Microbulbifer sp. A4B17: one gene and its partner. The protein of the gene in region 2 binds, or shares a complex with, the protein of the main gene of each other region. Links are inferred from orthologs where the notes say so. Each region holds a gene or a part of one and is shown on either strand. Other genes may lie near its edges.

Region 1 (3,429 bases), 2.0 Mb from region 2 along the record:
TTCATCTCTTCGATAGCTTTGCGTGCTTCATCGTCGTTAGGCATTTCTACGAAACCGAAGCCTTTAGAGCGGCCAGTCTCACGGTCGGTGATAACAGTAGCCCGAGAGATCTCTCCGAATGCACCGAAAGCTTCGTGCAGGTCGTCAGAGGTTACCGCGTAGGCCAGATTTCCAATATAGATATTCACAAAAGGTTCTCACTAGGTGTGTGGGCTGTCGTGCAGTCACAAATGGATAACCAGCTCCACCAGATTAACCATTTGAGATTGGCCCTTTCGGAGAAACTCCTGGGCCAATTCAGTAAGGCGCGTTGCCTAAAATCCATATCAAGCGCCACAATGTGGAACTTTATATGCCTTATAGCTCGCCTTTTCAACAGTAATAGACGCAATTAACCGCCTTATTCTGCTTTAAGTAAATAAAGAGCGCCTTTATAGACGCAACTTTATATACAACAATTATTTCCGTTTCATGGATAGGAAGAATTCATCATTTGTCTTGAAATCTTTCAATTTATCCACTAGGAATTCAGTCGATGCCACATCTTCCATATCGTGTAACAGCTTACGTAAAATCCACACGCGCTGTAGCTCGCCCTCTGGCATTAACAACTCTTCCCGGCGAGTGCCGGATCTGCGCACATTAATGGCTGGATATACGCGTTTTTCAGCAATCTTGCGATCCAGCTGCAATTCCATATTACCAGTACCTTTGAACTCCTCGAAAATCACTTCGTCCATTTTCGAGCCGGTATCGATAAGCGCAGTAGCAATAATAGATAGACTTCCGCCTTCTTCAATGTTTCGCGCAGCACCAAAGAAGCGCTTCGGACGCTCTAAGGCGTGGGCATCAACACCACCGGTTAATACTTTACCGGAGCTAGGAACTGTTGTGTTGTAAGCGCGAGCCAAGCGGGTGATAGAGTCGAGCAAGATAACCACATCTTTCTTGTGCTCTACCAGGCGCTTGGCTTTTTCAATTACCATTTCCGCTACTTGTACGTGACGCGCCGGTGGCTCATCAAAAGTAGAGGCAACAACCTCACCCCGCACGGAGCGCTGCATTTCTGTCACTTCCTCAGGGCGCTCATCAATCAGCAATACGATCAAATGGCATTCTGGATTATTGCGCGTAATGGCTTGCGCCATATTTTGCAACATAATCGTTTTACCCGCCTTCGGCGGCGCAACAATCAAACCGCGCTGGCCTTTTCCGATCGGAGCAACAAGATCAATAATACGACCAATCAGGTCTTCGGAGGAGCCGTTTCCGCACTCGAGGGTGAGGCGATCGTTGGGGAAGAGAGGAGTGAGGTTTTCGAAAAGAATTTTGTTACGTGCGTTTTCCGGTTTGTCAAAATTAATTTCGTTAACTTTTAATAAAGCAAAATATCTTTCGCCTTCTTTCGGTGGGCGAATCTTTCCGGAAATTGAGTCGCCCGTACGTAAATTAAATCGGCGAATCTGACTTGGAGATACATATATATCATCCGGTCCCGCGAGATAAGAGGAGTCAGCAGAACGCAAAAATCCAAAACCGTCTTGAAGGATTTCTAATACGCCGTCGCCATAAATATCTTCACCGCTTTTGGCGTGTCGCTTGAGAATATTGAAAATAATATCCTGCTTGCGAGAACGGGCCAGGTTTTCCAGGCCCATGCCTTTGGCTATTTCAATCAACTCTTCAATGGGTTTGGTTTTTAATTCGGAGAGATTCATACCAATTGCTTATTAATGTTTCTGTTGTCATTTGGCGCGGACACGCCTGAAATTTTGAGGAGGGGTTTGATAATTAGAGATTAGCTCGTCTATTTACCCGAAACACCTAGGTACCTTTTTCTACCAAGACCACAGTACTCAGTAAACTTATGCTCTCCATAATCAATTTATGGAGCATTATCAGAACAAGTTCAACTCGAGGAGTATACGCACCGGGGATGGTCAGGGACCCTGTGGAGGGGCGTTTTGTCAGCTCGTCTCACTTAATTCAAGACCGCTGAACTATTTCAGAATTACAGCCAGTATAACGGGTGTTTCCCATCCTGCAAAGAAATTTACCCCTTTGCAGGATAGAAACGACAGTCTTACAGCTGGCTGTCGATAAATTCAGTCAGCTGTGCGCGGGACAATGCGCCGACTTTAGTGCCTTCTACATTGCCACCCTTGAACAACAGTAGTGTGGGGATACCGCGGACATTATATTTTGCCGGGCTCTCTTTGTTGGCATCAACGTCTACTTTTACGATCTTCAACTTATCGCCGTAGTGGCCAGCCAGGTCTTCCAGCACTGGAGCGATCATCTTGCACGGGCCGCACCACTGTGCCCAGAAGTCTACCAGCACAGGGCCTTCAGCTTTGAGAACTTCTGCTTCGAATTCAGCGTCAGATACGTTGATGATTGAGTGCTCGCTCATATTGCATTCCTGTTCTTTAGTTTCTCGATGCGAGGGCACAGCCAACGCATCTTCTCACGGTCACAGCAGTGGTTTTACAGCTGCGATGCACCATTGCCCTCAAAATTGGGGCGCAAAATGGGATTTCAAGTCTCTCCTGCCAACAGACTTACGTCTGTTCCAGGAAACGCTGCAGGACCTCATCGATATAGTCAAAGCCAAAAGCACTGGCGGCAATTCGCTCGTCTAAACACTCCACAAGCTCCATAGCTATCAGAGTGGGCCACTGTTTTTGCAGTTCAGACAGTGGCAACCCGGTGTAATGTGTAAAAGTCTCGCTGGGAACCCCCCCCACTAGGCGAAGGGTATTCATCAGAAACTCCAGCGGCAAATCCTCACTCTCAACCTGATCAGTATGGGGTTCAGATAAAGCGCTGTGCAGCAACCCTGGTTGCTGCCTGCCAATGGACAGGTAATCCTTCGGTGTGCGAGTACGTCGACTGCGCAAAATTTGTCCACTTTCCACCAGAGTCACCTTGCCATGAGCACCGGCACCAATACCCAAATAGTCTCCGAAAGACCAGTAGTTAATATTGTGGCGGGACTCGAGTTGGGATTTACTGTAAGCCGACACCTCGTAGCGGCAATAACCCTCCGACGCGAGCAGTTCTCGCCCACTGCCCTGCATACTGGCAATCATCTGCGAGCCGGGGGTAACCGGCGGCGCACTGTAAAATGCCGTGTTTGGCTCAATTGTTAGCTGGTACCAGGAGATATGCTCTGGGGCCAGGGAAATTGCCCGACGCAAATCATTGAGGGCTTCCTCTTCAGTCTGTTTGGGCAATCCGTGCATCAAGTCGAGGTTAATATTCTCAAAGCCTGCTCGGCGCGCCATTGCCAGAGCACTCTCGGCCTCTTCACCGCTGTGAATACGTCCCAGCTGCTGCAATTGGTTGGAGTCGAAACTCTGCACTCCAATGGACAGGCGGTTAACCCCGACAGCCCGGTAGCCGGTGAACTTGGCCTGTTCAAAAGTG
Region 2 (4,787 bases):
TTGGGTAACCCCAGACGTCTCGCCCATTCAATCTGGTAGAGAATGCAATAGCTGCCCAGGCTCCGCTTGTCCTCATCGGGATCGAAGAAAGTATAGATGGCCGACAGTCCTGCAGTCAGGATATCGGTCACAGCCACGGCAACCAGTTTGCCCCTGGCTCTCAGCTCAATGTATCGAGTGGAGCCCCAGGCCTGGCTGAGGAAGCTGCGATATTGCTCCCGACTCGGCGGATACATCTCCCCATCTGCATGGCGCTGCTCGATGTAGCGTGCGTAGAGTTCGTAGTGTTCATCCGTATCGATGGATTCGATATGGAATATGTCCAGGTCCTTATTGCGTTTCCAGCAGCGGCGCTGGTTGCGATCGGGGACAAACAGGCTCACTGGCACGCGAGCCGGCACGCAGGCACGACAGGTCGCGCACTGGGGGCGATACAGGTAGGCACCACTGCGACGGAATCCCAGCTCTGAGAGGCGGTTATAAAGCCTCTGGTCCACCTCGGTTTGGGGGTCGACAAACACCGTGGTGGCCTCCCGGTCCGGCAGGTAGCCGCACGGGTGGGGCAGGGTGGCCAGTAGGCGCACTGAATCCAGCTGAGAGTATTTACCCATAAGTCCACGAAAGCTTCCAGGGCTGCGGGAAGTGCGGCTGTTTAACACCGTCTGCCAGCAGCTGTTCGAAATCCTTACGACACATCTCCACTGCTCCAAGACTGCTGAGATGAGGGTTACTCACCTGGCAGTCGATCAATGGACAGCCCCACAATTCTAATTGCCGAACGAGGTGGACAAAAGCGACTTTTGAGGCGTCTGTCTCCCGGTGAAACATGGACTCACCAAAAAATACCCGTCCCAGGGCAATACCATAGAGTCCCCCAACCAGCTGACCACCGCGCCAAACCTCCACTGAGTGGGCGAATCCCTGATGGTGCATATCGATATAGGCCTCGCACATCTCATCGGTGATCCATGTGCCGGCTTCATCCGCCCGGGGCTCGCGGCAGGCCTCGATCACTTCGGGGAAGGCTTGGTCGAAGGTGACCGAGAAGGTTCCTCGGCGCAACACTTTGCGCAAAGTGCGGCCAATACGAAAGTTTCGTGGGATAACCACGCAGCGAGGAGAGGGGCTCCACCACAAGATAGGTTGGTCATCTGAATACCAGGGGAAGACACCCCTTTGATAGGCCTCAACAAGCCACTCGGGGGTCAGGCCTCCACCGGCGGCTAGCAGGCCGTTTGGGTCATCCAGTGCAAATTCAGTAGGGGGGAAATCGACAACGGTGTGGTCGAGCCACATCAGGCGGCTTTGGGTGTTCCCTGCCACGATCTGACTCCTGTCGGTATAAGGGTGGGCCGGGCAGAGATACTTCTGCCCGGGGGTTCAGGTTACTTCTCGGCGTCGAGGAAGCGCTCGGCGTCCAGGGCGGCCATACAGCCGGTACCCGCAGAAGTCACAGCTTGGCGGTAAATATGGTCGGATACGTCACCTGCGGCAAATACACCGGGAACAGAGGTCTGGGTGGCATTGCCATTCAGGCCGCTCTCCACAATGAGGTAACCACCATTCATTTCAAGCTGGCCTTCAAAGATACCTGTGTTTGGCTTGTGACCGATAGCAATAAATACGCCAGAGACGTCCAGTTCCTGGGTGGAGTCATCCTTGGTGCTGCGCAGGCGCACTCCGGTTACACCATTATCATCCCCGAGAACCTCGTCCAGGGTATTGTGCCAGCAAACGTTGATATTGCCGTTTTCCACTTTATCCATCAGGCGGTCCTGAAGGATTTTCTCTGCACGCAGCTCGTCGCGACGGTGAATCAAGGTCACTTCACTGGCGATATTGGAGAGATACAAAGCTTCCTCAACAGCGGTGTTACCACCGCCCACAACAGCAACTTTCTGGTCGCGATAGAAAAAGCCGTCACAGGTTGCACAGGCGCTGACGCCGCGACCCTGGAAAGCCTCTTCGGAAGGGAGGCCCAGGTACTGAGCAGAGGCGCCGGTGGCAATAATCAGAGAGTCGCAAGTGTAGGTTTCGTTACCTTTCAGGGTGAACGGGCGCTCTTTGAGGTCAACCGATTCGATGTGATCGAAGATGATTTCTGTTTCAAATCGCTCTGCGTGTTGTTGCATTTGCACCATCAGATCCGGACCTTGAAGTTCCGGAATACCGCCTGGCCAGTTTTCCACTTCAGTGGTAGTGGTCAGCTGGCCACCCTGCTGCATACCAGTGATAACAACTGGATTCAGGTTTGCGCGGGCAGCGTAAATCGCTGCCGTATAGCCGGCGGGGCCTGAGCCGAGGATGATCAGTCGATGATGCTTATTGCTCATGAAGTACTCTTTAAAACTCTCAATTTGCGAAATTTACCCAATAGACTGGGAGTCCATATGCCCGTCCATTTTTTGATCAGGCGAGACTATTAAATTGGGCGATATAATAGGCGATATTTACCATTCGGCGAAATAGTTTGCCTTAATTTCTTCGATTGATAGTGTCTATTCAACCTGATCAAGCCCGCAGCTGAAGCTGCTTTTGTCTCTAAACATTGATCGTAAGATCTTGAAATATAATAAAAAGTTCCACTTTTTATGAGCGGACTGCTGGGTCTTTTTGGGAGGAATATGGTGTTACGAATTAAAATTACTGATTGTGGGAGTGGCAGGAATTGTGACAGCTGCCCAGGGACATTTTCCCTTCAAGCAGATCCTTAGACCCCTTAAAAATTGAGGATCGATATGCGCTACAAGAGAAAGTTCATACCCATAAATTTGAAACAGGAACAGTTGGGGCATCCTAAAACCTTCTTGACCTTAAGTGAGGAAGCCCAGGCTTTCGTGTCTGAAATTATTGACGATAGTTACTCGCTGCGCTTTTCCGTTGACCTGGAGCCGAATGGGGATCACCGGGCCAGTTTACACGGCCCTCCGCACCTGCTCGATCTGTTCACCTCGCTCAATCTGCAAGTTCGATGCGAGATTGTTTCTGATGGATACGGTGGTAAAGCAGATGGGGCTGTCACCTGTGAGGGGAAGCCTGAAGAGTTTGAAAAATTTGCCATGGCGCTGGGGCTCGGTGACGGCTGCCGAGTCCTCGATCTGATGTGTGGGAGAGGGGCCCTGAGCAGTTATCTGCTTAAGTTTGCCCGGGCACAGGGCATTGTTATTCAATGTAGCCTGTGTGATTCCCACCTTTCTCAGCTTGAAAAGCTTGATCCAGATGTTCAGTTACTCGCTGCGGATATCACTATTGGAGATGGGCGGGACCTGCCATATCCCAGTGAATTATTTGATGCTGTTGCCATCAAAATGGGCTTGCACGAAGTGCCCTATAGAGATCAACCTCTGGTGCTTCAGGAGGGGTATCGGGTTCTCAAACCGGGAGGACCCCTGTTAATTTGGGACTTAATGCCAACTTCTGCCGGGGTCCAGGACTTATTGTGTGCCCAAAAGAGAAAGTTGTCATACCTGACACATAGGGAATCGCTACTCTTTGACCGATTCTTCTTGCGGGAAGATCAGGTGCTGCAATTGCTTATCGATGCAGGCTTTAAACAAATAGAGCTGGTATCCAGAACCTATTACCGGGATAGCACCCACGACAAGCTGAAGGCTGAGCTGGGCGGAGATCAGTATAAATTGGAAGTTTTGAACAATTACCTTCGTGAGAGGGTTACCCAGGCGATCATTGATGAAGTTTGCTGGGAGGATTCCGGGCAGGATATCTCAATGATGATTCCAAATTGCATCTATCGCACGTACAAACCGATAAATTTAGAAGAGAATAGTGGTTAGGAAAAGCTCCAGGTTCTCCAGGTTTTCCGATACTGCCATCAAACAACAAAAATACAGTGTGTGTTAGGGCTCGTAAGGCGCAATCTGAAAGCGTAAATTGTAAAATGTTTAGGTGGAGTTGCTTTCTTCTATAAGCAAGACAGAATTTTGTCTCAGGGTTTGGAGATTTGAGTCCCCAATAATCCCTGGCGAATACAAGTGGACATAAAAAAGTACAGAATTATCGAGGTAAGCCATTGAAGGCCGAAAGCGCAACTGAAAAAAGCCCTGCAGAGAGTAATGCATTGCCAGACTCACTGATCGCCCGACTCGTTCGCGAAGGTGCCCTGATCAGTTTGTTGGCTGGTGCGCTGTTACTCGCCATCAGCCTGTTAAGCTTCAGTGCAGAAGATCCGGGCTGGTCGCAAACTGGCAGCTCCCAGCAGGTGCACAATGCCATTGGTCCGGCCGGTGCCTGGTTGGCAGATGTGTGTTTGTCTCTGTTGGGGTGGATGGCTTACCTGTTCCCCCTGCTGATTGGCCTGCGCGCCTATCACATCCTTCGCGACCGCAATGCTCGTTTTCATTTGCCTCTATTTGCTTTGAGGGTTTTTGGCCTGATGCTGCTGCTTGTCAGCGGGGCGGCAATTGCAACTCTGTGTTTTGATCCCGCAGAAAACCCTTTGCCGTTCACCAATGGAGGTATCATTGGCAGTGCTGTGGCGTCTGCACTGGGCTCAAGCCTCGGCTATGTAGGGGCAACCATTCTGCTGCTGGCAATATTTGCTATCGGTGTAACTGTATTTACCGGTTTGTCGTGGCTCAAATTGGCCGAGGCGATTGGCAAGAATGTATTGGGCCTGTTTGCTTTGTTGGGTAGCCTCTATCAGCGCTGGCGCCAAAAACGCAATGAGCAGAGAGCTGCCCGGGAAGCGATAGTGGTGCGCAAGGCCGCCGTGGAAGAAGAGAAGCAGCGAGTTGCTAAGCGAATTCCCCCGAAGATCGAACCAGTTG

What was found.
Region 1: the proteins of trxB (region 2) and trxA are in contact, whole or in part, in a crystal structure (PDB 1F6M), measured with the Escherichia coli proteins. The link is inferred for Microbulbifer sp. A4B17 from one-to-one orthologs.

Annotation. Positions count from the first base shown.
Region 1 is NZ_CP029064.1:242,629-246,057, reverse strand. The notes cover bases 749-3,429. They hold trxA (thioredoxin TrxA), read right to left. Parts: upstream 2,414-3,429; coding sequence 2,084-2,413; downstream 749-2,083. Other genes in these bases: hemW (radical SAM family heme chaperone HemW), read right to left, coding at 2,562-3,429; rho (transcription termination factor Rho), read right to left, coding at 749-1,718. Also shown: BTJ40_RS01205 (RNA-binding protein), read right to left, coding at 1-188; more of rho, read right to left, coding at 459-748. UniProt on the Escherichia coli protein: Participates in various redox reactions through the reversible oxidation of its active center dithiol to a disulfide and catalyzes dithiol-disulfide exchange reactions.
Region 2 is NZ_CP029064.1:2,243,840-2,248,626, forward strand. The notes cover bases 360-3,198. They hold trxB (thioredoxin-disulfide reductase), read right to left. Parts: upstream 2,334-3,198; coding sequence 1,386-2,333; downstream 360-1,385. Other genes in these bases: BTJ40_RS10115 (arginyltransferase), read right to left, coding at 360-611; aat (leucyl/phenylalanyl-tRNA--protein transferase), read right to left, coding at 604-1,296; BTJ40_RS10130 (methyltransferase domain-containing protein), read left to right, coding at 2,739-3,198. Also shown: more of BTJ40_RS10115, read right to left, coding at 1-359; more of BTJ40_RS10130, read left to right, coding at 3,199-3,794; BTJ40_RS10135 (DNA translocase FtsK), read left to right, coding at 4,031-4,787.